4 regions of the Aquabacterium sp. A08 genome follow, and region 2 is predicted to be linked to each of the others. Evidence: predicted binding sites of a transcription regulator. Region 2 holds the regulator's gene; each other region holds the start of a gene.
What was found. Region 2 encodes sigma-54, which starts transcription at its own class of promoters, with help from an activator protein. Its sites were predicted from a motif close to TGGCANGNAANCTGCTTT; they were not measured.
Positions count from the first base shown of each region.

Region 1 (7,576 bases), on a different contig from region 2:
GGATGCCGCTGCCCTGTGCCCTGCGGATGGGGTGGCCGGCCGGGTGGGGCAGACCGGTGCCCCGATCGACCGGCGCTGGGCCCATGCCTACCTGGAGGCGGTGCGCCAGCGCGGCACCGACGTGGGCGTGGCGCGCGATCTGCTCACCGAAGCCAGCCACGGCCCGCACGAGATGGCCTGGTGGTTCAACGGCATCCAGCTCAAGCTGGGCTTGCTGGGCAAGGTGATCGGGTTTTCGGTGCTGGCGCTGGAGTTGGGGCAGATGCAGAGCTTCGACCCGAGCCAGTCGGCGCAGCTGCTCAAGAGCCTGACCGGTGGCCTGGGCATTGCCCTGCTGACCACCATGACCGGCCTGGCCGGCAACATCCTGCTGGGGTTGCAACTGATGCGCCTGGACCGCCACGCCGACGCTTTGGTGGCCGACATCCTGGCCCTGGGCGAACGCCAGCGCGGAGGCTGAGGCATGGCGATCGGCAGACCGGCCCGCGACACCGAGGCCGACCCGTTCTACGACATGCTGTTCAACATCCTGATCGCGTTCGTGTTCTGTTTCGTGATCGCGATGCTGGCCTTCAACCCCCAAGCGCGCAAAAAAGGCGACATCCCGGCCAAGGCCGAGTTCATCATCACCGTGTCCTGGCCCGACAACAACCCCAACGACGTGGACACCTGGGTGCGCGACCCGCAGGGCAACGTGCTGTGGTTCCGCCAGCGCGACGCCGGCCTGATGCACCTGGACCGCGACGACCGCGGCGCCAAGAACAACACCGTCATCGTCAACGGGCGCGAAATCACCAACCCCATCCGCCAGGAGATCGCCACCCTGCGCGGCTTGATGCCGGGCGAGTACGTGGTCAACGCCCACTACTACGACAGCCGCGACCAGCAGCCGGTGGACGTGTCGGTGGCGGTGGTCAAGGTCAACCCGCAGGCCGACATCCTCTACACCGGCCAGACGCGCATCGGCGCCAAAGGCCAGGAGCGCACGCTGGTACGCTTCACCCTGAACGAGGCCGGGGGCGTCGAAGGCCTGAGCACCGAACCCTACACCCTGGTCGACACCGTGGGCCTGAAATGACAAGGACGCACCGATGATCCCCGCCGTTTCCTCGCAACTGCTCATCCTGGGCGTGTTGTACGCCCTGTTGGCGTTTCTGTTGCTCGTGCTCTGTCTGGCCACGCGCTGGCCGGTCTGGGTCAAGCTGGCGGGCATTGCGCTGGTCAGCGGCTTCTATGTGCTGGCGCAGCAGACCTTCACCGGCGTGTCGGGCTGGCCCAGCGTGGACCGCTTGCCCCCCAAGTTCGTGTTCCTGTCCGCGGTGTTCGACGAGCCGGTGCCCGCCAGGGGCCACGACGGCGCCATCTTCCTGTGGGTGCACCCGGTGGAGGGCGGCAAGCTGGTCGAGATGCCGCGCGCCTACCGCTTGGCCTACCAGAAGGACCTGCGCGGTATTTTGGAGGACGGGCTGAAAAAGGCCCGCGACGGCAACGCGCAAATGGGCACCACCACGCCGCGGCGCGGCCCGTCCGGGTCCACCTGGCTGCGCCCGGCGGGCAACCAGGACCTGGAGATCCGCCTCAGCGACGTGCCCCGCGCCCAACTGCCGGAGAAGTGAGCCATGCGTACCTTCCACCCTGCAACGCCTGCCGTTCGCGGTTCTGGCCCCTTCGCCCCTGACAGGCGGGCGCCAGGGCGCGTCGCGGCGCTGCTGGCCGTTGGCGCCGGCCTGGGCCTGTCGGCGTGCGGGCCGACCCCGGGCGACGGCTGGTTCCCGCTGGACGCCGGCCACCACCAGACCTATCAGGTGCGTTACGAGGTGGACGGCGTGGTCCGCGACGAGGTCTGGACCCAGACCGTGCGCGGCACCGCCACCTGGGACGACGCCCCGGTGGCGGTGCGCCACCATTCGGCCGGGGTGGAGTTTTACCTGAAAGCCAGCGACGCCGGCGTGCAGCGCGTGGCGGTGCGCGCCGAGGTCGACGACCAGCCCCAGGCCGACGACCCGCCGCGCTGGGTGCTCAAGGCCCCCTACGCGGTGGGCACCGAATGGAGCAGCCCCACCGTGCCCTACCTGCTGGAGCGCCGCAACGAATACCCGCGCGAACTGCGCCACACCCACCGGCTGAACATGCAATGGCGCATCGCGGCGGTGGACGATGCGGTGGACACCCCGGCGGGGCGTTTCCAGCCCTGTCTGCGGGTGGAAGGGGTGGGGCAGCTCAACCTCTACACCGACCCGGTCAACGGGTTCAGCGATGTGCCCCTCACCGGGCGCGAGTGGTACTGCCGTGGGGTGGGGCTGGTGAAGTGGGAGCGGCGCGAGGTGGTGCCGGCCGGCTTCTTCATCGGGGGCGTGGTCAGCGCGGAACTGCTGCGCTGACCCACCGGGCACCGGCCTGCCCCAGGCCGGGTGCCATGGGGTCTGGGTTCAGTCCTTGAAGGTCAGCACCCAGCCGCCCAGCAGCTTCAGGTCGGCCGGGCTCAGGCTGCCGTGCGGCGGCATGGGCACACGGCCCCATTTGCCGCGCGAGCCGTTTTGCACCGACTGCGCCAGGGTGGCGGCGGCGTCGGCCTCGCCGGCGTACTTGTTGGCAATGGATTTGAACGAGGGCCCGACGATTTTTTCGTCCGGGGCGTGGCAGGAATAGCAGCCGCTGGCCTTGGCCAGTTCGGTGGCCTTGTTCAGGTCGAGGCTGGCGTGGGCAGGGGCGAGGGCGGCGCTCAAGGCCAGGGCCGCGGCGGCGGTCAACAAGGTGTTCATCGGGACAACTCGAAATTCGGAAACAAAAAAGGCACCGCAGACCAAACCACAGCAGTCTGCGGTGCCGTCAAGGTCCGTGCCGGACGTCGCACCCCGGCACGGAGACGTTCACATCACTTCATCAGCTTGAAGGTCCACACGGAGCCGCCTTGCTCCAGGAAGTTGACCTTCTTGGCGACCTCACCGCCCCACAGCGGCACCGCGCCACCCCAACCGGAGACGACGGTGATGTACTGCTCGCCGTCCTGTTTCCAGGTCACAGGCGGGGCCACCACGCCGGAGCCGGTCTGGAACTGCCACACGATCTTGCCGGTCTTGGCGTCGGCGGCCTTCAGGTAGCCTTCCGGGGTGCCCCAGAAGACCAGGTCGCCGCCGGTGGTCAGCACGCCGCCCCACAGCGGGGCTTCGTTCTTGACTTCCCATTCGATCTTGCCGGTCTTGGGGTTGACCGCGCGCAGCGAGCCGATGTAGTCGTCGTACAGCGGCTTGATGGTGAAGCCGGCGCCCAGGAAGGCCGCGCCCTTCTTGTAGGTGATGGGCTCGTTCCAGATCTCCATGCCCCACTCGTTGGTGGGCACGTAGAACAGGCCGGTCTTGGGGCTGTAGGCCATGGGCATCTGGTTCTTGCCGCCCAGGAAGCCCGGGGCCGAGAACACGGCCTTGCCCTTGGAGCCGTCGCCGCCGGCGGCGGTCGGGTCGCCCGGGCGGTTGTCCGGGTCGAAGTTGGGGCGGCCGGTCTTCAGGTCGATGCCGGTGGCCCAGGTCGTCTTGGTGACGAAGGGGAAGGCGTTGACCAGTTTGCCGGTGGCCGCGTCGTTGACGTAGAAGAAGCCGTTGCGGTCGGCCTTGCCGCCGACGCGCTTGCCGTCCATGTCAAAGGTCACGAACTCGTTGACCCCGTCGTAGTCCCAGCCGTCGTTGGGGGTGTTCTGGTAGTGCCACTTGATCTGGCCGGACTTCACGTCGATGGCGACGGTGGAGGCCGAGTACAGGTTGTCGCCCTTGCGCACGTGGCTGTTCCAGGGGCCCGGGTTGCCGGTGCCGAAGTAGGCCAGGCCGGTTTTCGGGTCGTAGGTGCCGCCCAGCCAGGTGGCCGCGCCGCCGGTTTTCCAGGTGTCGCCCGGCCAGGTGGCGTTGGTGGTGCCGGTGATGCCGTTTTCCTTGCCGTCCTTGTAGCCCATGTGGCCTTCGACCACCGGGCGGGTCCAGACCATCTTGCCGGTTTGCGGATCGCGCGCTTCCACGCGGCCGATCACGCCGAACTCGCCGCCGGACACGCCGGTCAGCAGCAGGCCTTCGGCGATCAGCGGGGCCGCGGTGTAGCTGTAGCCGGCGGCGTAGTCGTCGATTTTTTCGCGCCAGGCCACGCGGCCGGTCTTGCGGTTCAGGGCCACCAGCTGGGCGTCCAGGGTGCCGAAGATCACCAGGTCGCCGTGGATGGCGGCGCCGCGGTTGATCACGTCGCAGCAGGGCATGATGCCCTCGGGCAGGCGGTGCTCGTACTTCCACAGCTTCTTGCCGGTCTTGGTGTCGACCGCGTAGATGCGCGAGTAGGAGGCGGTGACGTACATCACCCCATCGTGGATGATGGGCTGCGACTGCTGGCCGCGCTGCTTTTCACCACCGAAGGACATGGACCACACCGGCACCAGGCGGTTGATGGTCTTGGCGTTGATGTCGGCCAGGGGCGAGAAGCGCTGACCCTGCGTGCCCAAACCCCAGCTCAACACGTTGTCGGTGGTGGTGGCGTCTTTGGCGATCATGTCGTTGGTGACCTGGGCGCCGACCTGGGCGGCCGCGGCCATCACCAGAATGCTCAAAAGTTTTCTTTTCACGTTCAGTCTCCTGCTGTCTGTGGATGGGCATGGATGTCGATTGACCGTTGGGCCGGGGCGCCCTCTGCGCCACTGCCACGTGTCGGGCACCATGGGGCAAATTGCGTGCCAAGCCCGGGCCTAGGGCTTACCCGGGGTTTTGGCGCGCCGCCGCGGCCCCGTCACCCCGGCGGTGGTGACAGTGTTGCAACGCCCCCCGCGCGGGTTGTCACAGGGTGTTCCACTTTGGATCAACGCCCTGTGACACCCGGGGCCGGCTGGCCGCGCAAGGCGGCCAGTTCGTGCTGGGGGTAGAGGTGGGTGACCGAGCGCACGTACTCCGCCGGCAACGCGGCCCAGCCGGCAAAACGCGGGGGAATCGGCAAGGCCAGCACCTCGCCCAGGTCCAGGCCGGCGCGGGCGCTGTCGCTCAGGGTGTGTGCCAGCCACTGCAGCCAGTCCCGGGTCTGTTCCAGGCCGCGCAGGTCGGTGTGCACCGGGCCGTGGCTGGGCACCATCACCCGCAGCGGCAGGGCGCTGGCGCGCTGGCGCAGGCGTTCCAGGCTGGCCTGCCAGTCGACCAGGCGGGCGTGTGGCGTGGTCGGCACCCGGTCGGCAAACACCAGCCCGCCGGCAAACACCACCCCGGTGCTGTGGTCGATCAGTACCAGGTCGTCGTCGGTGTGGCCGCTCAGGCGCAGCAGTTCCAGCCGGTGGCCGCCCCACTCGAACACGCCCGGCTGCAGCGCCTGCCGCGCCGGGGTGGACTCGGTGCCTTTCATCCAGTCGCCGCAGAGGCGGAACAGGTTGTCCTCGTAGGCCTGGCCTTCGGCCCGCATGCCGCGGATGCTGCCGGGCAGGGCTTCGGTCGGCACGTCGCCGTAGGCCTGGTTGCCAAAAAAATAGTCGGGGTGCAGGTTGAGGTTGAGCACCCGCACCACCGGCAGCGGCGTGACGCGGGCGATCGCCTGGCGCTGCTGTTCGCCGTACAGCCGCCCCGGCCCGGTGTTGACCACGATCACCCCGGCCGGCGTGGCGATGAAGCCGGTGTTGATGATGTTGCAGCCGTTGGCGCGGCCGAAGTCGGCGACCGCGCCTTCGATGACCCAGGTGTTGGGGGCGATGGCGCGCGGGCGCAGGCCGTGGTCGAGCCGGGTGGCGTCGGGCTGGGCCACAGTGGCCGTGGCCGCTGCGAGGGGCGGGGTGGGTGCCGGCGCCTGCGCCCAGGCCAGCCCGGCGGTGCAGGCCCAGGCCAGCCCGGCGGCCCAGCCGGTCGGGCGCCAGCCCGTGGCGCGGTGCGGCAGCGGTACTGTGCGGCCTGCGGGGCCGTGTGCGGTGGCCCTCATGCCGTCACCTCGTGGTGGATGCGGTTGCCGTTGTTGTCGCGCCCCTGCAGCACCAGCGTGCCGGGGGGCGTCTGTGCCAGCTCGAAGGTGATGAGCGGGTTTTCCGACACCGGTTCGTGCAGCTCCAGCCGCCACCAGACCTGGTCGGCGCTGTCGCGCAGCACCAGTTCCTCGATGTGGAAGGCTGGGATGCCGGCCACCAGGCCGGTGTCCATCGGGTGCATCACCCGCAGGCGCAGGCGGGTGCCCTGGCCGTCCAGGACATTGCGGAAAAAACGCGCCTGCACCTGGTTCAGGGTCTGGCTCCAGCTGCCGTCGGCGCGGGTGGCGCCGGGCACGGTGCAGCCGCCGCCGGCCGCGTTCACCCAGGTCTGGCCCACGTGCCACTGGCCGTCGCGGGTGCGCACCAGGGCGCGCAGGGGCGAACCCTGCTCCAGCCGGAAGCGAAAGGCCAGCACCGGCAGGGCCCGGTGCGGCTCGAAGGTCAGCACCTGCTGCACCGGGTTGCGGTCGGCCACCACCACGATGCGGTCGATGGCTGCGCCGCTGCGGGCCAGCGCGCGCGCGTCCAGCAGCACCGGCACGTTCATTGCGTCTTCGGCAAACGGCGGGCCCTTGATCTGCACCAGTGGGCTGAAGCGGGCCGGTTCGTCGCCCATGAACTTGCGTTTCACCACCGGCCACTGCATGGAGCCGAGCGGGTCGCCGCCGGTGTGGTCGGTCTGGGCCTGGGCCGGCGCGGTCCAGCCCAGGCCGCCGGCACCCACGGCGCCCAGGCGCCAGGCGGTGTCGCGCAGCCAGCGGCGGCGGTCGGGGCCGTGGGGGGGTGGGGTGGGGGGCATCGTCGTCTCCTGTGCTTATTTGTGTTTCAGATGCTTGAGGGGGCGGGGCCGGCCCGCCCCGGCTTCAGGGGGCGCCGCGCTGGCGGATCCAGCCGCGTTGCGGGTCGTAGCCGCGCAGGGCCAGTGCGAAACACACCAGCGTGCCGCCCAGCAGCACCGCCAGACCCGGCCCGTTCCATTGCCCTTCCAGGGCAAAGCGCATGGCCTCCACCGCGTGGGTGAAGGGGTTGTAGCGGGCCAGGGTGTGCAGCCACAGCGCGCCGGCCTCCTCCAGCTTCCACAGCGGGTACAGCGCCGGGCTGATGAAGAACATCGGGAAAATGACGAAGTTCATCGTGCCGGCGAAGTTTTCTAGCTGGCGCACGTACACCGACAGCATCAGACCGAGCGAGGCCAGCAGCACGGCGGCGCCCACCATCACCGGCAGCGCGGCCAGCAGGTGCAGCGGCGGGAAGGTGACGCCGAAGGCCCAGGCGATGCCCAGGAACACCACCATCTGCACCAGCGACAGCGTGGTGCCCGCCAGCAGCTTGAAGCCCAGCAGCCAGCCGCGCGCCAGTGGCGCCGTCAGCAGCAGCCGCATGATGCCCATTTCCCGGTCGTACACCAGCGACAGCGAGCTTTGCATGCCGTTGAACAGCGCGATCATGCCCAGCAGGCCGGGCACCATGTAGACCTTGTATTCGATGTAGGTCTCGTACGGCGGGATGATGGCCACGCCGAACACGTTGTGGAATCCAGCCGCGAACACCACGAACCACAGCAGCGGCCGCACCAGGGCCGAGGCCAGCCGCGCCGGCTGGCGCAGGAAT
Region 1 covers NZ_JAAQQT010000584.1:11,196-18,771, reverse strand. Annotated here, with positions in the region: gene HA630_RS07505 (hypothetical protein) at 1-460, shown strand, start outside; gene HA630_RS07500 (hypothetical protein) at 464-1,078, shown strand; gene HA630_RS07495 (hypothetical protein) at 1,092-1,616, shown strand; gene HA630_RS07490 (hypothetical protein) at 1,620-2,381, shown strand; gene HA630_RS07485 (c-type cytochrome) at 2,430-2,762, opposite strand; gene HA630_RS07480 (PQQ-dependent methanol/ethanol family dehydrogenase) at 2,876-4,567, opposite strand; gene HA630_RS07475 (quinoprotein relay system zinc metallohydrolase 1) at 4,828-5,922, opposite strand; gene HA630_RS07470 (quinoprotein dehydrogenase-associated SoxYZ-like carrier) at 5,919-6,764, opposite strand; gene HA630_RS07465 (ABC transporter permease) at 6,829-7,576, opposite strand, start outside.
Region 1: HA630_RS07480 (PQQ-dependent methanol/ethanol family dehydrogenase) is a predicted target of sigma-54. The motif match lies at 4,691-4,708, and genes of this name have one in related genera.

Region 2 (7,576 bases):
ATGACGCCGGCGCGCTCGGCGTTGCGGCGCGCGAAGTCCACCATGCGGAAGGCGACGTCGCTGCCGAAGATGAAGGGCGCGGTGCCGGGCGGCAGCGGCCGCTCGGCGGCTTGCGCTTCCTGTTTGAGCGCCTGCCAGACGTGGGGCTGGTGCGGCAGCAGTTTCTCGAAGGCGAAGCGGCGCAGCCGGCCGGGCGCCAGGTTGAGCGCCACCTGCGCGGCCTCGATCAGCACCGTGCCGCTGCCGCAGCAGGGGTCGTACAGCGGCACCGGGCGGCCTTGTTCGTCCCAGCCGGTCCAGCCGGTGGCGGCGATCATGGCGGCGGCCAGGGTTTCCTTCAGCGGCGCGTCGCCCTTGTCCTCGCGCCAGCCGCGCTTGAACAGCGGTTCGCCCGAGGTGTCGATGTACACCGACACGTCCTCGTGCGTCAGGTGGGCGAACACGCGCACGTCGGGCCGGGCGGTGTCCACGCTGGGGCGCTCGCCGCGTTTGTCGCGCAGTCGGTCGCAAATCGCGTCTTTGACGCGCAGCGCGGCGAAGTTCAGGCTTTTCAGCGGGCTGTGCTGGGCGGTGATCTCGACCTTGAGGGTGCGCTGCGGGGTGAACCAGATTTCCCAGGCCACGCCGGCGGCGGCGCCGTACACGTCTTGTTCGCTGCGGTAGGGCTGGCGCGCCAGGCGCACCAGCACGCGCTGGGCCAGGCGGCTGTGCAGGTTGAGCTGCTGCGCCTGGCGCCAGCTGCCGGCGAGTTCCACGCCGGCGCGGCCGACGCGCAACTCGCCCGCGGGCACGCCGGTGATGCGTTGCACCTCGTCGGCCAGGTAGGTTTCCACGCCGGCGGCGCAGGGCAGGAACAGGGTGAGGGCGTTCATGGCGAACTTTCGGGTCGGTGGGGGCGCGTCGGCGGGGCGGCGCGCCCGGGGGTCACAGGGCCTTGCGCAGGTTGGCCGGCGCGATGCGCAGCGACTCGCGGTACTTGGCCACGGTGCGGCGCGCGCACTCGATGCCTTGTTCCTTGAGCATGTCGGAAATCTGGTTGTCGCTCAGCGGCTTTTTGGCGTCCTCGCCGGCCACGAACTGCTTGATCAGCGCGCGCACCGCGGTGCTCGACGCGTTGCCGCCGGTTTCGGTGCCCAGCGCCGAGCCGAAGAAGTACTTCAGCTCGAAGGTGCCGAAGGGCGTGGCCATGTACTTGGCGGTGGTCACGCGGCTGATGGTGGATTCGTGCAGCCCGAGTTCGTCGGCGATCTCGCGCAGCACCAGCGGGCGCATGGCCAGTTCGCCGTGCAAAAAGAAGCTGCGCTGGCGTTCGACGATGGCGCTGGCCACGCGCAGGATGGTGTCGAAGCGCTGCTGGATGTTCTTGATGAACCAGCGCGCCTCCTGCAGCCGCTGCTGCATGCCCTGGGCGCTGTCGCCCTTGTGGCCGCGCATGGCGTTGGCGTAGACGTCCTGCACGCGCAGGCGCGGCATCACCTCGGGGTTGAGCTGCACCTTGAAGCCGCGGCCTTGGGGCGTGACGATGACGTCGGGCACCACCACGTTGCGCTCCACGTTGGCAAAACGCCGGCCGGGTTTGGGTTCGAGCCGGGCGATCAGCGCGAGCGCGGCCTTGACCACCTCGTCCGTGCAGCCGCACAGGGTGGCCAGGCGCTTGACGTCGCGCTTGGCCATCAGCTCCAGCGGCTGTTCGCAGAGGGCCAGGGCGGCGCGGGCCTCGGGGCTGTTGCGCAGCTCCAGGATTTGCAGCGTCAGGCATTCGGCCAGGTGGCGCGCGCCCACGCCGGCCGGCTCCATGTGCTGCAGCCAGTGCAGCACGGTGTGCAGCAGCTGTTGCAGTTCTTCGGCGCGGGCCAGCCGTTCGTCGCCGTACAGGGCGCGGCCGCGGGCCTGTTCTTCCTGCGCCAGGATGGCCTCGGCCAGTTCGGGCAGGGGGTCGGCCAGGTAGCCGTCGTCGTTGAGCGACTCGATCAGGAAGTACAGCGCGGCGCGCTCGTCGTCGTTCAGGCGCAGCGCCAGGGCCTGCTGGTGCAGGTGGGCGGCCAGGCTGACGTGTTCGCTGGCCAGGTCGGCGGCGCTGGCGGTGTCGTCGTCGGCCGCGCCGTTGCGCGGCGGGGCGTCGCCGCCCCATTCGCTGTCGTCGGCGCGCAGCTCCACGGTGCCGTCGCCGTCCCAGCTATGTTCGACCGGGGCGCTGTCCTCGCCGCCGCCTTCCGCGGCTGGGCTGGTGTCGTTGCCGTCGCCGGGGGCGTCGGCGCTGCGTTCGCGCGGGGCGGGGGCGGCAGGCTCGGTGGCCCACTCGCTCACCTGGTCGCCCAGGCTCACCGGCGCGTCGGCCTGGTCCAGGCCAAAGTCCTCGCGCTCGGCGGCTTCCTGTTCGCGCTCCAGGAACGGGTTCTCGTCGAGCATCTGCTCGACCTCCTGCGCCATTTCGAGCGTGCTCAGCTGCAGCAGCCGGATCGACTGTTGCAGCTGTGGCGTCAGCGCCAGGTGCTGCGAAACGCGGAGGGACAGGCCTTGCTTCATGCGCCCGGCCTCACATGCGGAAGTGCTCGCCGAGGTAAACCCGGCGCACGTCGGCGTTCTCCACGATCTCGGCCGGGGTGCCCTGGGCCAGCACCCGCCCGTCGCTGATGATGAAGGCGTGGTCGCAGATGCCCAGCGTTTCGCGCACGTTGTGGTCGGTGATGAGCACGCCGATGCCGCGCGACTTTAGGAAGCCGATGATGCGCTGGATCTCGATGACGGCGATCGGGTCGATGCCGGCGAAGGGTTCGTCCAGCAGCACGAAGCGCGGGTTGGTGGCCAGCGCCCGGGCGATTTCCACCCGGCGCCGTTCGCCGCCCGACAGGGCCGGCGCCGGCGAGTGGCGCAGGTGCTGCACGTGCAGGTCTTCCAGCAGGCCGGTCAGGCGCTGCTCGATCTCGGCCTTGGGCAACGGGCGGCCAGCGGCGTCGGTCTGCAGCTCCAGCACGGCGCGCACGTTCTGCTCCACCGTCAGCTTGCGGAAGATGGAGGCCTCCTGCGGCAGGTAGCCCAGGCCCATGCGCGCGCGGCGGTGGATGGGCAGGCCCTGGATGGACTGGCCGTCGAGGGAAATGTCGCCCGCGTCGACGCGCACCAGGCCGACGATCATGTAGAACGAGGTGGTTTTGCCGGCGCCGTTGGGGCCGAGCAGGCCGACCACCTCGCCGCTGTGCACGGTGAGCGAGACGTCTTTGACCACCGGACGGCGGCCATAGCTTTTCTGCAGCCCGCGCACCTGCAGCTGGCTGGCGGGGGCGGCGGCCCCGGTCACGGGCGGGACTCCAGGCGCGGGCTGGGTTGCAGTCGGGGGGGCGGTGTGCCGGCCGCGTCGGCGTTGCCGGCGGCGGGGTTGGGCGTCAGCATGGCGCGCACCCGGCCACCGGGGTTGTCGGGCGAGCGGCTGGCGCCGCCGGCGTCCACCGTGAACACCTCGGTGCGGTTGTCGTAGACGATGGTGCCGCCGCTGGTCTGGTCGCTCAGGGTGGCGCCGCGGTAGCGGCGCAGCACCGCCTGGCCGATGAACTTCACCGTGTCGGCCTGGCTGTCGTAGTCGATGCGCAGCGCTTCGCCCTCGATGAACTCCTCCAGCCCCTCGCGCTTCTGGCGGAAGAAGGCGCGCTGGCCCTCGCGTCCCAGCACGGTGCTGAACTGGTTGTTCTGGGCGTCCTGGAGCACGTCCACCTGCTGGCCGCGGATGACGATGCTGCCCTTGGTGATGACCACGTTGCCGGTGAATACGCTGGTCTGGCGTGCGTCGTCGTAGCGCAGCGCGTCGGCCTCGATGTTCATGGCTTGGAGGCGGTCGGCGCGCTCGGCCAGGGCCGGGGCGGACAACCCGCCCGCCAGGGCCGCGGCGAGCAGCGCGGCGCGCAGGGCCCGGGCGTGGCGTGGTGGGGTGGTGGTCATGATCGGCACGAAAATTGCATTTGCAGGGTGTGTGCCGATTGTAGCCACAGCGCCCGCGGGCACAAGCCCGGGCCACGCGGCGGGTCGCGGTGGTGGGCCGGCCGCACGGTGGCGCGGCCGGCGCGCTTCAGCCCTTGCGCGCTTCCTGGATCAGCGCGTTGGCCACGGTCAGGGTGCGCGCGGCCTGGCCCGGCACGTAGTAGCGCCCGGCGATGCCCAGCGACGGCGTGGCCTCGACCTCGTAGGCGTCCTGCAGCTGGTTCGCGCGCTTGACCTTGCCCGCCACCCCGAAGGAGTTGAAGGTCTGGGTGAACTGGGCCTGGTTCAGCCCCTGCGCCGCGGCCCAGGCAATGATGGCGTCGGCGTTGTTCAGCCGCACCCGGTCCTGGTGGATGGCCTTGAACACGCGGTCGTGCAGGGCGTCGAGCTGGCCCAGCGCCTCCAGGGTGAAGTAGAGCCGCTGCAGGGGCTCGAAGGAGGCGTTGAAGCCCACCGGAGAGCGCCGCGCCACCACGTGGCCGGGCACGGTTTTCATCCAGTCCTTGAAGGCGGGCTCGAAGTTGTAGCAGTGGACGCAGGTGTAAGCGAAGAACTCGATCACCTCGACCTTGCCGGCCGGGGCGTCCACCGGGGCAGGGCGGGCCAGGCGGCGGTAGTCGCTGCCTTCGCGCAAGCCGCTGCCCTGGGCCCAGGCGGCGGTGGGCAGCCAGGCGCCCAAGGTGCCGGCGGCGGTGGCGCCCAGCACGGCGCGGGAAAAGTCTCGTCTTTGCATGGTGGCTTCACTCCGTGGATCGGTCGCGGGGCCGTCTCGGCCCGGCTCTGGGGTTGGGGCGCCGTCGCCGCGGGAAAGTTCCGGGGCGATACAGCTGGTCACAAGCCGGTTCAGCGCTGGACGCGCACCAGCGCGGTCTCCACGCCTTGGGCCTTGAGGCGTTCCTGCTGGGCCTCGGCGTCGGCCTTGGCGGGGTAGGGGCCCAGGCGCACGCGGAACACCGGGCGGCCGGCCTGTTCGCGCTCGCTGACCTGGGCGGCAAAGCCCAGCATGGCCAGGCGGGCGCGCTGGGCTTCGGCCTCGTCGGGGCCGCGGAAGGCGCCCACCTGCACGAAGTAATGGAAGGGGTCCACCGCCGGCGGCGCCTCGACCGACGCCACCGGGCCGGGGCTGCCGGCGCGGTCCTGGATCAGGGCGCCCAGCGGGTCGGCGGGTGTGGACGGCGCCGGCGCGGGGGCGGCCGCCGGTGGCGTGGCAGCAGCCTGGGCGTCGGCGGGAGTCACGGCGGCGGGCGGGGCCGGTTTGGTCGACAGCGCGGCGTTGGGGTTCCAGTCCTTGTTGCGCTCGGCCTCGATCGCGTCCTGCCCGGGTTTGCGCTGCACGCCGCGGTCCACCAGCGGCACCGGCACCTTGGTCACGTACACCGCCACGGCCAGGGCGGCGCCCAGGCCCACCAGCAGGCCGATGATGAAGCCCAGCAGGGTGCCGCCGCGCAGGGCACGGGGGGGGCGGGGGGTTTGCGTCATGGGGGGCTTTCGGTTCACATCTTCTGTGGCGCGCTCACGCCGAGCACGGCCAGGCCATTGTGCAGCACCCGGGCGGTGGCCGCGACCAGGGCCAGGCGCGCGCGCTTGACGGCCTCGTCCTCCACCAGGATGCGTTCGGCGTCGTAGTAGCTGTGGTACGCGGCGGCCAGTTCGCGCAGGTAGAAGGTCACGTCGTGCGGGGCGAAGTCGGCCGCGGCGGCGCTCAGCATCTCGGGGTACTTGGCCAGTTGCAGCATCAGGGCCTGGGCCTGCGGGCCTTCCAGGGCCGACAGGTCGGCGTCTTGCAGGCTGGCGACGTCGCCGCCCCAGCTGGCCAGCACCGAGCAAATGCGCGCGTGGGCGTACTGCACGTAGAACACCGGGTTGTCGTTGTTCTGCTGGATGGCCAGGTCCACGTCGAAGGTGTATTCGGTGTCGGGCTTGCGGCTGAGCAGGAAGAAGCGCACCGCGTCGGCGCTGGTCCACTCGATCAGGTCGCGCAGGGTGACGTAGCTGCCCGCGCGTTTGGAAATCTTCACTTCCTCGTCGCCGCGCACCACGCGCACCATGGTGTGCAACACGTAGTCGGGGTAGCCCTGTGGAATGCCCACGCCGGCGGCCTGTAGGCCGGCGCGCACGCGGGCAATGGTGCCGTGGTGGTCGGTGCCCTGGATGTTGATGACCTTGCTGAAGCCGCGTTCCCACTTGGTGATGTGGTAGGCCACGTCGGGCACGAAGTAGGTGTAGCCGCCGTCGCTCTTGCGCATGACGCGGTCTTTGTCGTCGCCGTAGTCGGTGGACTTGAGCCACAGCGCGCCGTCCTGCTCGTAGGTCTTGCCGGCGTCGATCAGCTTTTGTACCGCCTGCGCCACGCGGCCGCTGGTGTACAGGCTGGACTCCAGGTAGTACTGGTCGAACTTCACCTGAAAGGCCTGCAGGTCCAGGTCTTGCTCGTGGCGCAGGTAGGCCACGGCGAACTGGCGGATGCCGTCGAGGTCGTTCACGTCGCCGCTGGCGGTGAATTCCCGGTCGTCGGCTTTCACCGTCTTTTTGGCGAGGAAGTCGTTGGCGATGTCCTGGATGTACTCGCCGTTGTAGGCGGCCTCGGGCCATTCGGCGTCGCCGGGCTTGAAGCCTTGGGCGCGCAGCTGGGTGGAGTTGGCCAGGGTTTCGATCTGCACACCCGCGTCGTTGTAATAGAACTCGCGGTGGACGTTCCAGCCCTGCGTCTCGAACAGGTTGCAGAGGGCGTCGCCCAGCGCGGCCTGGCGGCCGTGGCCCACGTGCAGCGGGCCGGTGGGGTTGGCGGACACGAACTCGACCAGCACGCGTTGGCCGTTGCTGGGTTGCTGGCCAAAGGCGGCACCCGCGGCCAGCACCTCGCGCACCACTTGCTGTTTGGCGGCGGGCTTGAGTTTGATGTTCAAGAAGCCAGGGCCGGCGATGTCGAGCGCGTCCACCCAGCGCTGGAAGGCGGGGGTGGCCTGCAGGGCGTCCACCAGCTGCTGGGCCAACTGGCGCGGGTTGGCCTTGAGCGGCTTGGCCAGCTGCATGGCGGCGGTGCAGGCGAAGTCGCCGTGGCTGGCCTGCTTGGGGTTTTCGAACGCGGCCTTGCTGCCGGCGCCGGGCGAGAGGGTTTCCAGCTCGGCGGCCAGGGCGGCGAGCAGTTCGTGTTTGACGGAGAGCATGGGGTGGGATTTTAGGCTCAGGCCTTCACCCAGGCGTGGGCTTTCAGGTCGTCCAGCGCCACGTGCTCCAGGGCGCGCGCGTGGCAGCTTTCCAGCACCACCGGCGGGGCGCAGCCGGCGTCCAGCGCTTCCTGCCAGCGCAGCGCGCACAGGCACCAGCGGTCGCCCGGCTTCAGGCCGGGGAAGCGCCACTGCGGCCGGGGGGTGACGAGGTCGTTGCCGCGCGCCTTGGAAAACGCCAGAAATTCGGCCGTGACCCGGGCGCAGACGACGTGGGAGCCGGTGTCGTCGGGGCGGGTGTGGCAGCAGCCGTCGCGCAGGTAGCCGGTCAGCGGGTCGTAGGAGCAGGCGCGCAGCGGCGTGCCGAGGACGTTGAGGGCGGTCATGGCGTGCGGGGAGTGGGGTGGAGCGGTAAGGTGGCGTCCACCGGTGCGGGG
Region 2 covers NZ_JAAQQT010000692.1:42,758-50,333, forward strand. Annotated here, with positions in the region: gene HA630_RS19785 (class I SAM-dependent RNA methyltransferase) at 1-872, opposite strand, end outside; gene rpoN (RNA polymerase factor sigma-54) at 925-2,526, opposite strand; gene lptB (LPS export ABC transporter ATP-binding protein) at 2,537-3,298, opposite strand; gene lptA (lipopolysaccharide transport periplasmic protein LptA) at 3,295-3,933, opposite strand; gene HA630_RS19805 (thiol:disulfide interchange protein DsbA/DsbL) at 4,061-4,705, opposite strand; gene HA630_RS19810 (SPOR domain-containing protein) at 4,816-5,451, opposite strand; gene argS (arginine--tRNA ligase) at 5,466-7,139, opposite strand; gene HA630_RS19820 (DUF2237 family protein) at 7,157-7,525, opposite strand; gene HA630_RS19825 (metal-dependent hydrolase) at 7,522-7,576, opposite strand, start outside.

Region 3 (7,576 bases), on a different contig from region 2:
GTTCCTCAAGACCCTGCAGGGCCTGGAGCCGGTGGACGTGCTGATCAAGCGGCTGGACGACCAGTGGCTGGACCCGCTGGAGCTGCGTGCCGACTCGGCCCTGGGCGTGCCCGGGCTGATGCAGGCGGTGCGCGCCGGCCACCTGCTGCTGGCCAACGCGCCGGGCTCGGCGCCGCTCGAATCCAGCGCCATGCTGGGCTTCCTGCCCGCCATCAGCCGGCATTTGTTGGGCGAACCGCTGGCCCTGCCCTCGCTGGCCACCTGGTGGTGCGGCGAAGCCGCCAGCCTGCAAGGCGCGCTGCCCATGCTCAAACACGGGGTGGTCAAGAGCACCTACCCGCGCCCGGGCAGCGAAGCGGTCATCGGCCCCAGCCTGACGCCCTCGGGCATCGACCAGCTCACCGGCCGCATCGTGCGCCAGCCCGACGAGCACACCCTGCAGGCCTACCTGCCGCTGTCGCAAAACCCGACCTGGCGCGGCGGCGACATCGCGCCGCGCCCGGCCATGCTGCGCGTGTTCGCGCTGGCCGACGGGCCGCAGTCCTGGCGGGTGCTGCCCGGTGGCATGGTGCGCCTGGCGCCGCGCGGGCAGCAGATCGCCTCCATGCAGCGCGGCGGCAGCAGCGCCGACTGCTGGGTGCTGACCCACGGCGAGGTCGACCGCACCAGCCTGCTGCACTGCGCGCCCAGCACCCTGAGCGTGGCGCTGCAAAAGCGCCCCATCACCAGCCGCTCCGCCGAAAACCTGTTCTGGCTGGGCCGCTACACCGAACGCGCCGACAACGCGGTGCGGCTGGCCCGCGTCACCCTGCGCTGCCTGCAGGGCGAGGAACAGGGCTCGCCCGAACTGCTGGCCTGGCTGTCGGCCTGCGCCAAGTACAACGGCTTGGTGCTGGCCGACGTGCCCAACGCCCAACAGGCGCCGCGGGTGTTCGAGCGCTCCCTCATCGCCCAGTTGGGGGCCGACTCCGGCGCCCACAGCGTGGGCCACAACCTGCGCAGCCTGCGCCAGGCCGCCGGCAACGTGCGCGAACGCCTGTCGCAGGAACAGCGCAACCTGATCGAGCGGGTGGAGAGCGAGTTCGCCGCCCAGCACCAAAGCCTGAGCGCCGACGCCGACTACGCCAGCCAGGAGGCGCTGGAAGCGCTGGAAGAAGCCAGCGAATGGCTGGCCGGCATCACCGGTGCGCAGACCGACCGCATGATGCGCGACGACGGCTGGCGCATGCTCAGCATCGGCCGCCACATCGAACGCCTGAGCACCCTGGCCCACGCCCTGGCCACGGCGCTGGAAACCGGCGCCGCCTTCGAGGACAGCGGCTACGAGGCCCTGCTCGCGCTGTTCGACAGCACCATCACCTTCCACGCCCACTACCAGCAGCGCCGCGACCTGGTGGCCCTGCTCGACATGCTGGTGACGCATCGCGACAACCCACGCTCCCTGGCCTGGGTGTTGTCCACCCTGCGCAGCCGTGTGGCCAAACTGCCCGAGGCCAATGGCCAGCCCGCCAGTGCCCTGCAGCAGCACCTGCCCGACCCCGGCGCCTGGGACCTGATCGCGCTCAGCGGCGCCCTGGCCGGCCCGGCCAGCCAGCAAACCACCTACCTGGGGCTGCTGGAACTGCTGCAGTCCTGCAGCCAGGCCGCGCACGAGCTGTCGGACCGGCTGGGCCACGCCTACTTCAGCCACGCCGACCGGGTCAACCGCAGCATCGTCACCTGAACGCCATGCTGCTGCACGTCCGCCACCACACCCATTACCACTACCACAGCCAGGTGGTGCTGGCCCAGCACATGGCCCACCTGCGGCCGCGCGAACTGCCCGGGCAGCGGGTGTTGTCGCACCAACTCACGGTGGCCCCCGACCCGGTGCAACGCGAAGACCGCACCGACGCCTTCGGCAACTGGCGCACCTTTTTCGCGCTGCAAAGCCCGCACGGCGCGCTGGACGTGACCGCCGACAGCGTGGTCGAGACCACCGCCCCCGAGCCCCTGCCCGACAGCGACCCATGGCCCGCCGTGCGCGAACGGCTGCAGTACCACGCCGGCGCGCCGTACGAGCCGGCCAGCGAATACGTCTTCCCCTCGCCCTACATTGCGCGGCACGAACAGCTGGCCGACTACGCCCGCCCCGTGTTCGGCCCGCAGCGGCCGTTCCTGGACGCCTGCCAGGCCCTGATGGCCCGCATCCACGAAGACTTCACCTACGAAACCGCCAGCACCGACGTGCACACCCCGGTGCTGGAGGCGCTGGCCCAGCGCAAGGGCGTGTGCCAGGACTTTGCGCACATCATGATCGGCTGCCTGCGCAGCCTAGGCCTGCCGGCGCGCTACGTCAGCGGCTACCTGCTGACCCAGCCGCCCCCGGGCCAGCCCCGGCTGGTCGGCGCCGACGCCTCGCACGCCTGGGTGTCGGTGCCGTTTGGCGGCGCCTGGCACGACTTCGACCCCACCAACCACCGCAGCGGGGTGGAACGCCCTGGCGAAGACTACGTGACGCTGGCCCTGGGGCGCGACTTCGGCGACGTGTCGCCGCTGCGCGGCGTGATCCAGGGCGGCGGCAGCCACGCGCTGAAGGTGGCCGTCACCGTGGCACCGGAAGCCGAGTTCAGCGCCCTGACCGCCGACGCCTGACGGCGGCATCACCGCTGCAGCCGGCGCACGAATTCGGCGGATGCCGCTTCGCACGCCTGGCCCACTGCATAGAATGCGTCGACCGCGGCCCCATCGGGCCGCTCCCTTTTCTGGAGAACCCGCGTGAGCGTTTACGACACCCTCAAGTCCCTGAACATCGAACTGCCCCCCGTGGCCGTGCCCGCCGCCGCCTACGTGCCCTTCGTGCAAACCGGCCAGCTGGTGCTGCTCAGCGGCCACATCGCCAAGCAGGACGGCAAGCCCTGGGTCGGCCAGGTCGGCCTGACCATGACCACCGCCGAGGCCCAGGCCGCCGCCCGCGCCGTGGCCGTGGACCTGATGGGCACGCTGCACGCTGCCTGCGTGGCGGCCGGCACCGACCTCAACGGCGTCAAGCGCATCGTCAAGGTGCTCAGCCTGGTCAACTCCACCAGCAGCTACACCGAACAGCACCTGGTCACCAATGGCTGCTCCGAACTGTTGGGCCAGGTCTTTGGCCCGCAGGTCGGTGCGCACGCCCGCAGTGCATTCGGCGTGGCGCAACTGCCCCTGGGCGCCTGCGTGGAAATCGAGCTGATGGCCGAGTTGGCCTGACATCGGGAGAAGATCTGCCACATTTGGTGCATCACGCATCAGATTGGCGCGCTTCCTGCTTGTCTTTGGTGCCCCGGGTATCGCGACCCGGGCATGCATCAAAAAAGTACCTCGCGCACAAAAGACAAGCATGGAAGCACCAACTCAGGGCGTCAACGCCCTTTTCATCCTTCTGGGCGGCATCATGGTCTTGGCCATGCACGCCGGTTTCGCGTTTCTGGAACTGGGCACGGTCCGCCAGAAGAACCAGGTCAACGCCCTGGTCAAAATCCTGGTGGACTTCTCTGTGTCCACCGTGGTGTACTTCGCTGTCGGCTACGGCGTGGCCTACGGCACCCACTTTTTTACCGGCGCCGAGGCCCTGGCCCACAAGAACGGCTACGAACTGGTCAAGTTCTTCTTCCTGCTGACCTTCGCCGCCGCCATCCCGGCCATCATCTCGGGTGGCATCGCCGAGCGCTCCAAGTTCTGGCCGCAGCTCATCGCCACCGCGGTCATCGTCGGTTTCGTTTACCCATTTTTCGAGGGCATCGTCTGGAACGGCCACTTCGGTGTGCAGGACTGGATCCAGTCCCTCACCGGCGCCGCCTTCCACGACTTCGCCGGCTCGGTGGTGGTGCACGCCGTGGGCGGCTGGCTGGCCCTGGGGGGGGTGGTGCTGCTGGGCGCCCGCTCCAACCGCTACCGCAAGGACGGCGCGGTCAGCGGCCACCCGCCCTCCAACATCCCCTTCCTGGCATTGGGCTCGTGGATCCTGATCGTCGGCTGGTTCGGCTTCAACGTGATGAGCGCGCAGACCGTGGACAAGATCTCGGGCCTGGTCGCGGTGAACTCGCTGATGGCCATGGTCGGCGGCACGCTGGCCGCCGTGGTGGCGGGCAAGAACGACCCCGGCTTCGTGCACAACGGCCCACTGGCCGGGCTGGTGGCGGTGTGCGCCGGCTCCGACCTGATGCACCCCTTGGGCGCGCTGGTGGTGGGTGCGGTGGCGGGCGCACTGTTCGTGACCCTGTTCACCCTGACCCAGACCAAATGGAAGATCGACGACGTGCTGGGCGTGTGGCCGCTGCACGGCCTGTGCGGCGCCTGGGGCGGCATCGCGGCCGGCATTTTCGGCCAGCAGGCGCTGGGCGGCCTGGGTGGCGTCAGTTTCGGTGCCCAGTTGCTGGGTACGGGCCTGGGCGTGGCCTGGGCCCTGGCCTGCGGCTTTGCGGTGTACGGCTTGCTCAAAGCCACCGTCGGTCTGCGCCTGAGCCAGGAAGAAGAGTATGAAGGCGCCGACCTGTCGCTGCACCGCATCCGCGCCACGCCAGAGCGCGAATCGAACTGGTGACGCGCACGCTGGGCCCCAGCCTGGGGCCCAGCACGCCCATCAAGGGACCGTCAGCGGGGGCAGTTGGTACAACCGGATCGCGTTGCCGTGCGCCACGGCCTGGGCCACCGGCAGTGGCAGCGCATCGATGAAGTTGCGCAAGGCGCGCAGCCCCTGGTTGGAGCCGGGCTCCAACCCACCCCGTGCCACGCCGTCGCGGTCGTAGAACGAGTCGCTGCCCAGCAGGAAACGGTCGGCAAACTCCGTCACCAGCGCCATCCACGCCGGTTTGAGCTGGCCATCCGGCCCCAGGGCGGCGGCCGGGTGGGCGTGGCCGCGGTTCAGGCGGAAACTCATGTACAGGTTGGGAAACGCCTTCAGCCACTCGCGCACGCGCTGAGGCTGGCGCGTCAACAAGGGCTCGAACCCCACGTGAGACCACACGAAACGCGTTTTCGGGTTGTGCCGCAACAATCGCTTGAAAGCCTCGGCGTTGGCGGGCAAGGTGTCTGGGTTGAGCGGATTGGGCCGCAACGCCGCGGGCAGGGGCATGTCCTCGGGCACCAGGTCCATGTGCAGGTCGATCGGCACGCCGCGCTCTGCCGCCAGATCGGCCATCAGCAACATCAGCGGGTGGTCGGCCGGGACGAACTCGTAGGCGTGCTGCGACCCCATGGCGGGAATGGACACGTGGTGGATGGCGATTTCGCCCAAGCCCACCGCACCTTGGTCGAGGATGGCCTTCACCCTGGCCGCAAAACGGGCTTTCACCGCCTCGGTCACGTCTTGCGGCGCGACGCTGTGGATCATCACATTCAGGGAGCTGCCCACGAGCAAGGCGACCCGGCCCGGAGCGTCTTTCAGCGCGAACTGCAGGTCCTCGATGTCGTGGTACATCGGCCCCTGCTCCTGGGGCAAAGGCGGTGGCATCAGCAACATGCGGGCGATACCGACCCGGTCCATCTCGCGCAACGCGGCTTTCAGGCCCGCGACAAAATTGCGGTCTTTGCCGGCCTGGAAGTGGTTGTGGGTGTCCACCATCGGCACCCCTGGCGTTCCTTGCGCCGCCGCGCCGTGGCCCAGCGCACACAGGGCCCACACCGCACACGCCCACACGCTCCGTCGGAACATCGTCATCCCCTTCGTTCGGCCCAGGTGCGGGGCCTGTTGCACACGCTCACACCCAGCGCCAGACCCGGCCCGGCTTGAAGCCGAAGCTCGCGTCCTTGCCCTTGCGCCCTCGGGCGGCGCGGGCGTTGTTCAGGCTGCGGATTTCCAGCGTTTCTTCGCGCAGTTTGCCACCGCGCCCCACCCCGTCGATGCGCACGCTGCGGGTGTAGGCCACCGCACCGGCCAGGGTATCGGGGCCGTCCAAACCCATCAGCATCAGGCCACGGCCGCCCTTGGGCTGACGCTTCAGCTCGCTCAATTCAAAGGTCAGGATGCGCCCGCCCGTGGACACGCAGCACACGTGCGTGGCCGGGGCCAGCGCCGACTGTGCTTCACCGCCTTCAGGTGCAGCAGGCGGGGCCACCACCGCACCGTCGGGTGCGGCCAGGCGCAGCACCAGGCCGCCGCTGGCCAGCGCCGGGGCGCACAGGGTTTCGCCGGCGTTCAGCGCCACAAACGCTTTGCCGGCCTTCTGGCGGCTCACCAGGTCGTCCACCGTGGCCAAAAAGCCGTAACCGCCCGAGCCGCTCAGCAGCAAGGTGGCGCCCGCCGGCCCGGCAAAGAAATGCACCGGCTGCGTGCCCGCTTCCAGGTCGATCAGGGTCGTGATGGGCTGGCCGTCGCCGCGCGCCCCGGGCAGGCTGGCCACCGGCACGCTGTAGACGCGGCCGTTGTTGCCGAACACGATCAACGTGTCCACTGTGCGGCACTCAAACGTGCCGTACAGACCGTCCCCGGCCTTGAAAGCGAACCCCCCGGCATCGTGCCCGTGGCCGGTGCGGGCGCGCACCCAGCCCTTGGCCGACACCACCACCGTCACCGGCTCGTCCACCACCTTGATCTCGGCCACGGCCTTCTTCTCGGCCTGGATCAGTGTGCGGCGCTCGTCACCAAAGGCCTTGGCGTCGGCCTCGATTTCCTTGACCATCAGCCGGCGCAGGCTGGCCGGGTTGGCCAGGATGTCTTCCAGCTTGCCCTGTTCCTCGCGCAGTTCCTTCAATTCCTGCTCGATCTTGATCGCTTCCAGCCGCGCCAACTGGCGCAGGCGGATCTCCAAGATGTCCTCGGCCTGGCGCTCGCTCAAGGCGAAGCGCGCCATCAGCGCGGCCTTGGGCTCGTCGCTGGCGCGGATGATGGCGATCACCTCGTCGATGTTGAGCAGCACCAACTGCCGCCCTTCCAGGATGTGGATGCGGTCCAGCACCTTGTTCAGGCGGTGTTGCGAACGGCGGGTGATGGTGCCCTGGCGGAATTCGATCCACTCGGTCAGCATCTGGCGCAGGGTCTTTTGCACCGGCTTGCCGTCCAGGCCCACCATCGTCAGGTTGATGGGCGCCGAGGTTTCCAGGCTGGTGTGCGCCAACAGCGCGGTGATCAACTCCTGCTGTTCGATGCGGCTGCTTTTCGGCTCGAACACCAGGCGCACCGGCGCGTCCTTGCTGGACTCGTCGCGCACGCCGTCCAGCACCGCCAGCAGGCTGGCTTTGAGCTGGGTCTGCTCCTGCGTCAGCGCCTTCTTGCCGGTTTTGACCTTGGGGTTGGTCAGCTCCTCGATCTCCTCCAGCACCTTCTGACTGCTGACGCTGGGGGGCAGCTCGGTCACCACCAACTGCCACTGGCCGCGCGCCAGGTCCTCGATCTTCCAGCGCGCGCGTACTTTCAGGCTGCCGCGGCCGCTGCGGTAGGCGGCTTGCACCTCGCTGGCGGGGCTGATGATCTGGCCGCCGCCGGGGTAATCGGGGCCGGGAATCCGCTCGAACAGCTCGGCGTCGCCCAGGGCCGGGTTTTTGACCAGGGCCACGCAGGCGTCGGCCACCTCGCGCAGGTTGTGGCTGGGCATTTCGGTGGCCATGCCCACCGCGATGC
Region 3 covers NZ_JAAQQT010000656.1:1,267-8,842, forward strand. Annotated here, with positions in the region: gene HA630_RS15160 (circularly permuted type 2 ATP-grasp protein) at 1-1,723, shown strand, start outside; gene HA630_RS15165 (transglutaminase family protein) at 1,729-2,634, shown strand; gene HA630_RS15170 (RidA family protein) at 2,758-3,228, shown strand; gene HA630_RS15175 (ammonium transporter) at 3,359-4,561, shown strand; gene HA630_RS15180 (amidohydrolase family protein) at 4,601-5,671, opposite strand; gene parC (DNA topoisomerase IV subunit A) at 5,718-7,576, opposite strand, start outside.
Region 3: HA630_RS15175 (ammonium transporter) is a predicted target of sigma-54. The motif match lies at 3,273-3,290, and genes of this name have one in related genera.

Region 4 (7,576 bases), on a different contig from region 2:
TGTAAACGCGGGTGGCGCCCACCTTGACGTAGATGGGCTTTTCCCAGTCGGTCAGTTCGCGCAGTTCCTGGATCTTGATGGTCAGGTCGTCCGGGCCGGTCCAGTCCGGGTGGCGGCTGGCCGAGCGCTGGTCCACGCCCTGGGGCAGGGTGCGCATCTTGGCCACGCGCGGGTTCACCTTCTGGCCCAGCAGCATGCCGCCGCCGCCCGGCTTGGCGCCCTGGCCCAGCACCACCTCGATGGCGTCGGCGCGGCGCACGTCGTCGGGGTTGAAGCCGTAGCGCGAGGGCAGGCACTGGTACACCAGCGTCTTGGACGACTGGCGTTCCTCGGACGTCATGCCGCCGTCACCGGTGGTGGTGCTGGTGCCCATGGCGGTGGCGGCCTTGCCCAGCGCTTCCTTGACGTTGGCCGACAGCGCGCCGAAGCTCATGCCGGCCACGGTGATCGGGGTGTCCAGCACGATGGGCTTTTTGGCGAAGCGGGTGCCCAGCACGGTCTTGGTGGAGCACTTTTCGCGGTAGCCCTCCAGCGGGTAGCGCGAGAGCGAGGCGGTGAGGAAGACCAGGTCGTCGAAGTGCGGCAGCTTGCGCTTGGCGCCCAGGCCGCGGATTTCGTACAGGCCGGTGCCGGCGGCGCGGTGGATGTAGTCCAGCGTGCTGCGGTCGAAACTGGCGGACTCTTCGCGCTGCAGGCGTTTGAAGGCGATGGGGTGTTCGGTGCTCATGGGGGCTCCTCAATAGGTCTGATCGGCGTCGGCGTTCCAGTGGTACAGGCTGCGGGCCGAGGCCACACGCTTGAAATCCTGGGGGGCGTGGTGCAGGCCGGCGGCGGCCAGCAGTTCGGTCAGCGCGGCGATGTCGGCCTCGCCCAGGGGCTCGAGCTGGGCGTCGGCGCCCAGGCTCTTGATCTCGCCCTTGACGTAGATCACCGCCTCGTAGAGCGAGTCGCCGAGCGCGTCGCCGGCGTTGCCGCAGACCACCATGCGCCCGGCCTGGGCCATGAAGCCCGAGAAGCTGCCCACGGAACCGCCGACCACGATGTCGGCGCCCTTGAGCGAAATGCCGCAGCGCAGGCCGGCGTCGCCGTCGATCACCAGCAGGCCGCCGTGCGCCGAGGCGCCGGCGCCGTTGGAGGCGAAGCCCTTGACGTGGACTTTGCCGCTCATCATGTTCTCGGCCACGCCGGTGCCGGCGCTGCCTTCGATGGTGACGTCGGCGAACTTGTTCATGCCCGCGGCGTAGTAGCCGGCATGGCCCACCACGGTGACCTGCACCGGGGCGTTGATGCCGACCGCGATGTTGTGCGCGCCGTCCGGGTTGAGCACGGTGATGTGCTGGCCGGCCAGCGATTCGGGCGTGCCGTGCAGGTGCTGGTTGAGCTCGCGGACGGTGCGCGCGCTCAGGTCAAAGGTCAGATTTTCCATACGTACATCTCCTCGGGTGCGGGTTCAAAAACCGTGGCGTGCTTGACGTCCGGCAGGTGCGCGAGCGAGCGGAATTCGGAGGCGATGGCGACGTAGTCGTCGGTTTCGGCCACCACCGCCGGCTTGCAGGCGAAGGGGTCGCGGATCAGGGCCAGCTCGGTCGGCGTGCCCATGAGGAAGGTGAAGAAGCCGTCCAGCGCCTCGAAGCCCTTTTGCAGCGCCGCGTGCAGGGTGTCGCCCTCGCGCAGGCGCCACTCCAGGAAGCGGCAGGCGGCCTCGGTGTCGTTGTCGGTCTCGAAGCGGATGCCGCGCGGCTCCAGCATGCGGCGGATGCCGTTGGGGTTGGACAGCGAGCCGTTGTGCACCAGGCAGAAGTCCTCGCCGGCGGTGAAGGGGTGGGCGCGGTCGGGCGTGACGGCCGATTCGGTGGCCATGCGGGTGTGGCCCACCAGGTGGCTGCCGGTGAGCGCGCCGAAGTCGTAGCGCTGCGCCACCTCGGCCGGGGTGCCGATGTCCTTGTACAGCTCGATGCCGCGGCCGGTGGACAGCAGGTGCAGCTTGGCGTCCTGCGCTTGCACAAAGGCCTGGACCGGTTCGGCCGGGCCGTCAAAAGTGAACACGGCGTGGTTGCCCTTGGCCACGACGTGGGCGTGCACGCCCAGGGCCGCGTTCAGGGCATCGGCCAGGCCTATCCAGTCGTAGGCGGCGCCGGCTTCGGTCAGGCCCGAATAGACGCTGATCTTGCGCTGGCCTTCCGGCAAGGGCTGGCCGAACACGGCCATGCCGGCCGAGTCCGGGCCGCGCTCGGTCATGCCGATCAGCATCGGCACCATCAATTCGCCCAGGCGGCTGTACAGCGCCGGCTTTTTCAACAACAAACCCACAATTCCACACATGGTTGCTTCCTTCAGAAAAATTCCAGGTATTGCTTGACTTCCCACTCGGAGACGTGGCGCATGTACTCGATCCACTCCATGCGCTTGTGTTTGAGGAACTCGCCCGTGACCGGCCCAAGCGCCTCGCGGATGACGGTGTCGGCCTCCAGCGCGTCGAGCGCGGCGTTCAGGTTCTGCGGCAGCAGGCCGATGCCGGCTTCGGCCAGTTGCGCCTCGCTCCACTCGTACAGGTTGACGTTGCGCGGCACGCCCGGGTCCATGCCCTTGGCGATGCCGTCCATGCCCGCGGCGATGACGGCGGCCGTGGCCAGGTAGGGGTTGCAGGCGCCGTCGGGCAGGCGCAGTTCCAGCCGGCCCTTGGGGATGCGCACCATGGTCGAGCGGTTGTTGTCGCCGTAGCTGATGTAGGCCGGGGCCCAGGTGGCGCCGGTCAGCGAACGGCCCACCACCAGGCGCTTGTAGGAGTTGACGGTGGGTGCGCACAGGGCGGTCAGTGCCGGTGCGTGGTGCAGCAGGCCGGCCATGAACTGGTAGGCCATGGGCGAGAGTTCCAGCCCGTTCGGGTCGGCCTTGTCCTGGAACAGGTTGCGCTGGCCGTCGCCGATGGACAGGTGCATGTGCATGCCGTTGCCCGGCCGGTTGGCGAAGGGCTTGGGCATGAAGGAGCAGATCAGGCCGAGTTCGTTGGCGATCTCGCTGGCGGCCATCTTGAAGAAGACGAAGTGGTCGCAGGAGGTCAGGCAGTCGGCGTAGGTGTAGTTCAGTTCGAACTGGCCGTTGGCGTCCTCGTGGTCGATCTGGTAGACGTCGATGCCGGTGGCGCGCATGGCGTCGGAGAGCTTTTCCAGAAACACCCGGGTACGCGACAGGCCCTTGTAGTCGTAGCAGGGCTTGGCCAGGGTGTCGCTGGCGTCGTGGGGCACGATGCTGCCGTCGGCGTGGCGGCGCAGCAGCGAGAACTCGGGTTCCAGGCCGGTGAACATGGTCAGGCCCTGTTCGGCCAGGCGCGCCACTTGCTTTTTCAGCACCACGCGGCTGTCGTAGGCCCAGGGCTCGCCCTCGACGTGGCCTTCGCAGACGATGCGCGCCAGCCCGGGTTGCCAGGGCACCAGCGAAACGGTGGACAGGTCGCCCACGGCCATGAAGTCGGGGCCGTGTGGCTCGATGCCCACGCCGCAGATGGCAAAGCCGGCGAAGCCCGCGCCATCGGTCATGACGGTGTTCAAATGGTCCACCGGCACCGACTTGGCCTTGGCCACGCCGTGGATGTCCACGAACTGGGCCAGCACATAGGCCACGCCCTGGGATTTGAGGTAGCTTTGGGCGTCTTCCACGCGCTCAAAGCGCTTGGGGGGCACCAGGGCCCCCGGGTCGAAGGGGTTGGCGAAAGGGGTGGCAAGTGTGTTCAAGGCTGAGCTCCTGTGTGAGGCATGGGGGCGGCGAACGATCGGGGGACCAGGTGTCGGCATTGGTGCATGACCGCTGTCGATGTTTCTTGTAATGCAACATTTGTGCCTGATGTGAATATTTCGTGGGTGCCGAGCGCCTACACTTTTTGGAACGACCGTCAAGGAGAGGCCGATGAACAAAACCGCTGAAAAACCCGCCGTTTCGCTGGAGGAAGCGGTCGGTTCCGCCATCAAGGAACTGCGCCAGCGCCACGGGCTGACGATCGCGCAGGTGTCGGAGCAGGCCAGCATCAGCCGGGGCATGCTGTCCAAGATCGAGAACGGCCAGACCTCGGCCGGCATGGACACCTTGGCGCGCATCGCGCGCGCGCTCGGGGTGTCCATGTCCATGCTGTTCAGCAAGTACGACGTGTCGGTCAACACCGCCCAGCACATCAAAAAGGGCGCGGGCATGGAAGTGGTGCGCCGCGGCACCAAAAGCGGGCACACCTACCAGCTGCTGGCCTACGACCAGGGCCCGATCAAGTTGTTCGAGCCCTTTCTGATCACCATGGACGACGATTCGGAGCACTACCCCACCTTCCAGCACCCGGGCACGGAGCTGCTGTACATGCTGGAGGGCCAGCTGGAGTACCGCTGTGGCCACGACACCTACCTGCTGGAGCCGGGCGATGCGCTGACGTTTCAGGGGGAGGTGGCGCACGGGCCGGAAAAGCTGGTGAAGTGCCCGATCAAGTTCCTGTCCTTCATCGTCTACCCGCGCAGCGCGGAATGAAGCCAGGGCACCGAGGGGCCCGGCGCCTCAGCGCAGGGCGGTGACGAGCAGCAGGCCGTCGGGCCCGGTGGGGAAGAGTCGGGTGGGGGCGAGCGGGCCGTGCAGGTGCAGGACTTCGCCGGTGCCCAGGGTCAGCGACCCGGTGTCGGCCCCGTGGGTCTGGAAGTGGCCGCGCAGCACCAGCGCCAGCACGTCGGGCGCTTGGGGCAGTGCCACCGTGTCGCCCTCGGCGATGAGCAGGTCGGCCTGGGCCCGGCCACGGCGCACCATCACGTTCCAGAGCTGGGTGGGCACGCGCGGGGCGTCGCAGGCCAGTGCCAGTTCGCCCGGGAACTGGGCGTAGGCGCCAGGGCCTTCAAAGTGCCAGGCCTGGCCTTCGCCCGCCAGCCGCAGGCCGGCGCCGCAGACCATGACCGCGGTGCGGTCCAGGCCGTCGAACACGGAAAACGGCCCGGCGGCGCCGATGTCGGCCACGCTGACGCGCCAGCACAAGGTGTCCTGCTCGCTGTGGCTGGCCACGGTGCGGGTCCAGCCCGCGCCGTTGCGCCAGGGTTCGCGCGGCAGGTCCTCGATGGCAAAACGCCGCCAGGGGGCGGGGCCCACGCTCATGCGGCCCCCGTGGGGGCAGCCGGCAGGCCGGCGGTCAGGGCCGGCAGCGCCTCGAACAGGTCGCCCACCAGGCCCAGGTCGGCCACCGAGAAGATGGGCGCGTCCGGGTCTTTGTTCACGGCGACGATGACGCCCGCGTCCTTGATGCCGGCCAGGTGCTGGATCGCCCCGGAGATGCCGAAGGCCAGGTAGACGTCGGGCGCCACGGTCTTGCCGGTCTGGCCGATCTGGATGGCGTTGGGGGCGAAGCCGGCGTCCACCGCCGCGCGCGAGGCGCCGACCGCGCCGCCCAGGTGGTCGGCCAGCTGCTCGACCAGGCCCATGTGTTCGCGCGCGCCCACGCCGCGGCCGGCGGCCACCACCACCCGGGCGCGGCCCAGGTCGGGGCGGCTGCTGCTGGCCGCGTCGCGCCGCTCCAACTGGGTGCGGGCGTCGGGTTCGACCGAGGCCAGCGCCACCACCGGGCAGGGCGTTTGCGTGCCGCTGGCCGCGGCGAAGCCGGCCGGGCGCACGGTGAGCAGGCGGCGCGCGCTGTGGGTCTGCACCTCGGCCAGCACGCTGCCGGCGTACAGGGGGCGCACGAAGCGGTCGGGGGCGGGCAGCGCCAGCACGTCGCTCAGGTAGGCGGCTTGCAGCCGGGCGGCGGCGCGGGGCAGGGCGCCCCGGTGCAGCGCGCGGTGGCTGGCCAGCAGGGTGCGGTAGCCAGGCATCAGCGCTTCCAGCTGGCGCGCCAGCGTTTCGGCCGACGGGGCGGCCCACTGCGGGTGTTCGGCCAGCAGCACCTGGCCGACGCCGGCCCAGCCGGCCACCGCCTGGGCCACGGCCGCGCCCTGGGCGCCCAGCACCAGCAGGTGCACCGGGTCGCCCAGTTGCAGGGCCGCGGCCAGCAGTTGCTGGCTGGCGGGTTCGGGGTGTTGGCCGTCGTGTTCGACGAGGACGAGGGTGGTCATGGGACGGGTTCCTGGGGCGCTTCAGGCGCCGGGTTGCAGGGCGGGCAGCTGGCGCAGCTGGGCCAGCAGTTGCGGCAGGTCGGCCAGGCGTTGGCCGGCGGCGCGGGCGGGCGGGGTGGTGCAGGCGGCAACGCTGCAGTGGGCCGGGGTGTCGGCGGCCAGGTCGGCCAGCGCCACCGTGTCGATGGGGGCTTTCTTGGCCTTCATCATGCTGGGCAGGCCGATGGGGCGCGGGTCGCACAGGCGCAGGTCCACGCCCAGCACGGCGGGCAGCGGCAGGCGCCACTGTTCCAGGCCCAGGTCGCCGTCGCAGTCCGCACGCAGGCCGCCGTCGGTCCATTCGACGCGGTTGACCGACAGCGCCTGCGGCCAGTCCAGCAGGGCGGCCAGGGCCGGGGCGGTGTCGCCCAGGTCGTCGTCGATGGCTTGTTTGCCGCACAGCAGCAGGTCCACGCCCTCACGCTGCACCAGCGCGGCCAGGCCGGCCAGCACGGCCGGGCCGTCGGGCGCGGCGCTGCCGGGGTCCAGCAGCAGGGCGCGGTCGGCGCCCATGGCCAGGGCGGTGCGCAGCACGTCCTGCACCACCGGCTGGCCGCAGGCCACCACCGTGACCTGGCTGGCCACACCCGCCTGGCGCCAACGCACCGCCTGCTCCACCGCCACCTCGTCAAAGGGGTTCAGGGACATTTTGAGCCCGGCGGTGTCCACACCGGTGCCGTCGCTGCGCACCCGCACCTTGACGTTGTAGTCGACCACGCGCTTGACAAAAACCAGTACATGCATGGTGGGCCTCCGGATCAGGACACGGCGCCCAGTCCGTAGCGGCCGGTCAGCAGCTGGCCGCTGCGGAAACGCTCGTGGGCGTAGGGGGTCAGCGGCACCTCGGTCGGCAGGCCCAGCGCTTCCTGCGCCAGCACCAGGCCCACGCCCGGCGACAGCTTGAAGCCGTGGCCGGAGAAGCCGTAGCCCACCACCAACCCGGGCACGTCGGGCAGGCGGCCCAGCACCGGGTTCCAGTCGGGCGTGACGTCGTAAACGCCGGTCCAGGACGAAGCCAGGCCGGCTTCGCCGAAGGACGGGAAGCGCTCGGCCACCTGGCCGCCCACCTCCACCACGTAGTCCATGGAGATGTCGCCCTGCTCGTTGTCGGGCGCGGCCAGGGTCTCGCCCACCGTGCCTTCGCTCACCAGCATCTGGTTGCCGCCGTAGCTGCGGCAGTACAGCATGCCGGGCGAGCCCAGGTCCTTGAACACCGGCATCTGGAAGCTGTAGGCCTCGGGGCCCTCCAGGGCCAGCACGGCGTGGCGTTCGGCCTTGACGGGCGTGGGCACGCCGGTCCATTTTTCGATGTCGGTGGCCCAGATGTTCTGGGTGCTGATGACGGTGTCGCTGTGGAAGGTGCCCTGGCTGGTTTCCACGCCGACCACGCGGCCGCCGTCCAGCAGCAGGCGCTCCACGTTCACGCCTTCCATGATCTTGACGCCCAGGCGGCGCGCGGCGCGGGCAAAGCC
Region 4 covers NZ_JAAQQT010000596.1:2,431-10,006, reverse strand. Annotated here, with positions in the region: gene HA630_RS08500 (FMN-binding glutamate synthase family protein) at 1-727, opposite strand, end outside; gene HA630_RS08495 (protein glxC) at 737-1,426, opposite strand; gene HA630_RS08490 (class II glutamine amidotransferase) at 1,414-2,322, opposite strand; gene glnT (type III glutamate--ammonia ligase) at 2,334-3,731, opposite strand; gene HA630_RS08480 (XRE family transcriptional regulator) at 3,904-4,506, shown strand; gene HA630_RS08475 (HutD family protein) at 4,534-5,115, opposite strand; gene HA630_RS08470 (electron transfer flavoprotein subunit alpha/FixB family protein) at 5,112-6,065, opposite strand; gene HA630_RS08465 (electron transfer flavoprotein subunit beta/FixA family protein) at 6,087-6,848, opposite strand; gene HA630_RS08460 (FAD-binding oxidoreductase) at 6,863-7,576, opposite strand, start outside.
Region 4: glnT (type III glutamate--ammonia ligase) is a predicted target of sigma-54. The motif match lies at 3,822-3,839, and genes of this name have one in related genera.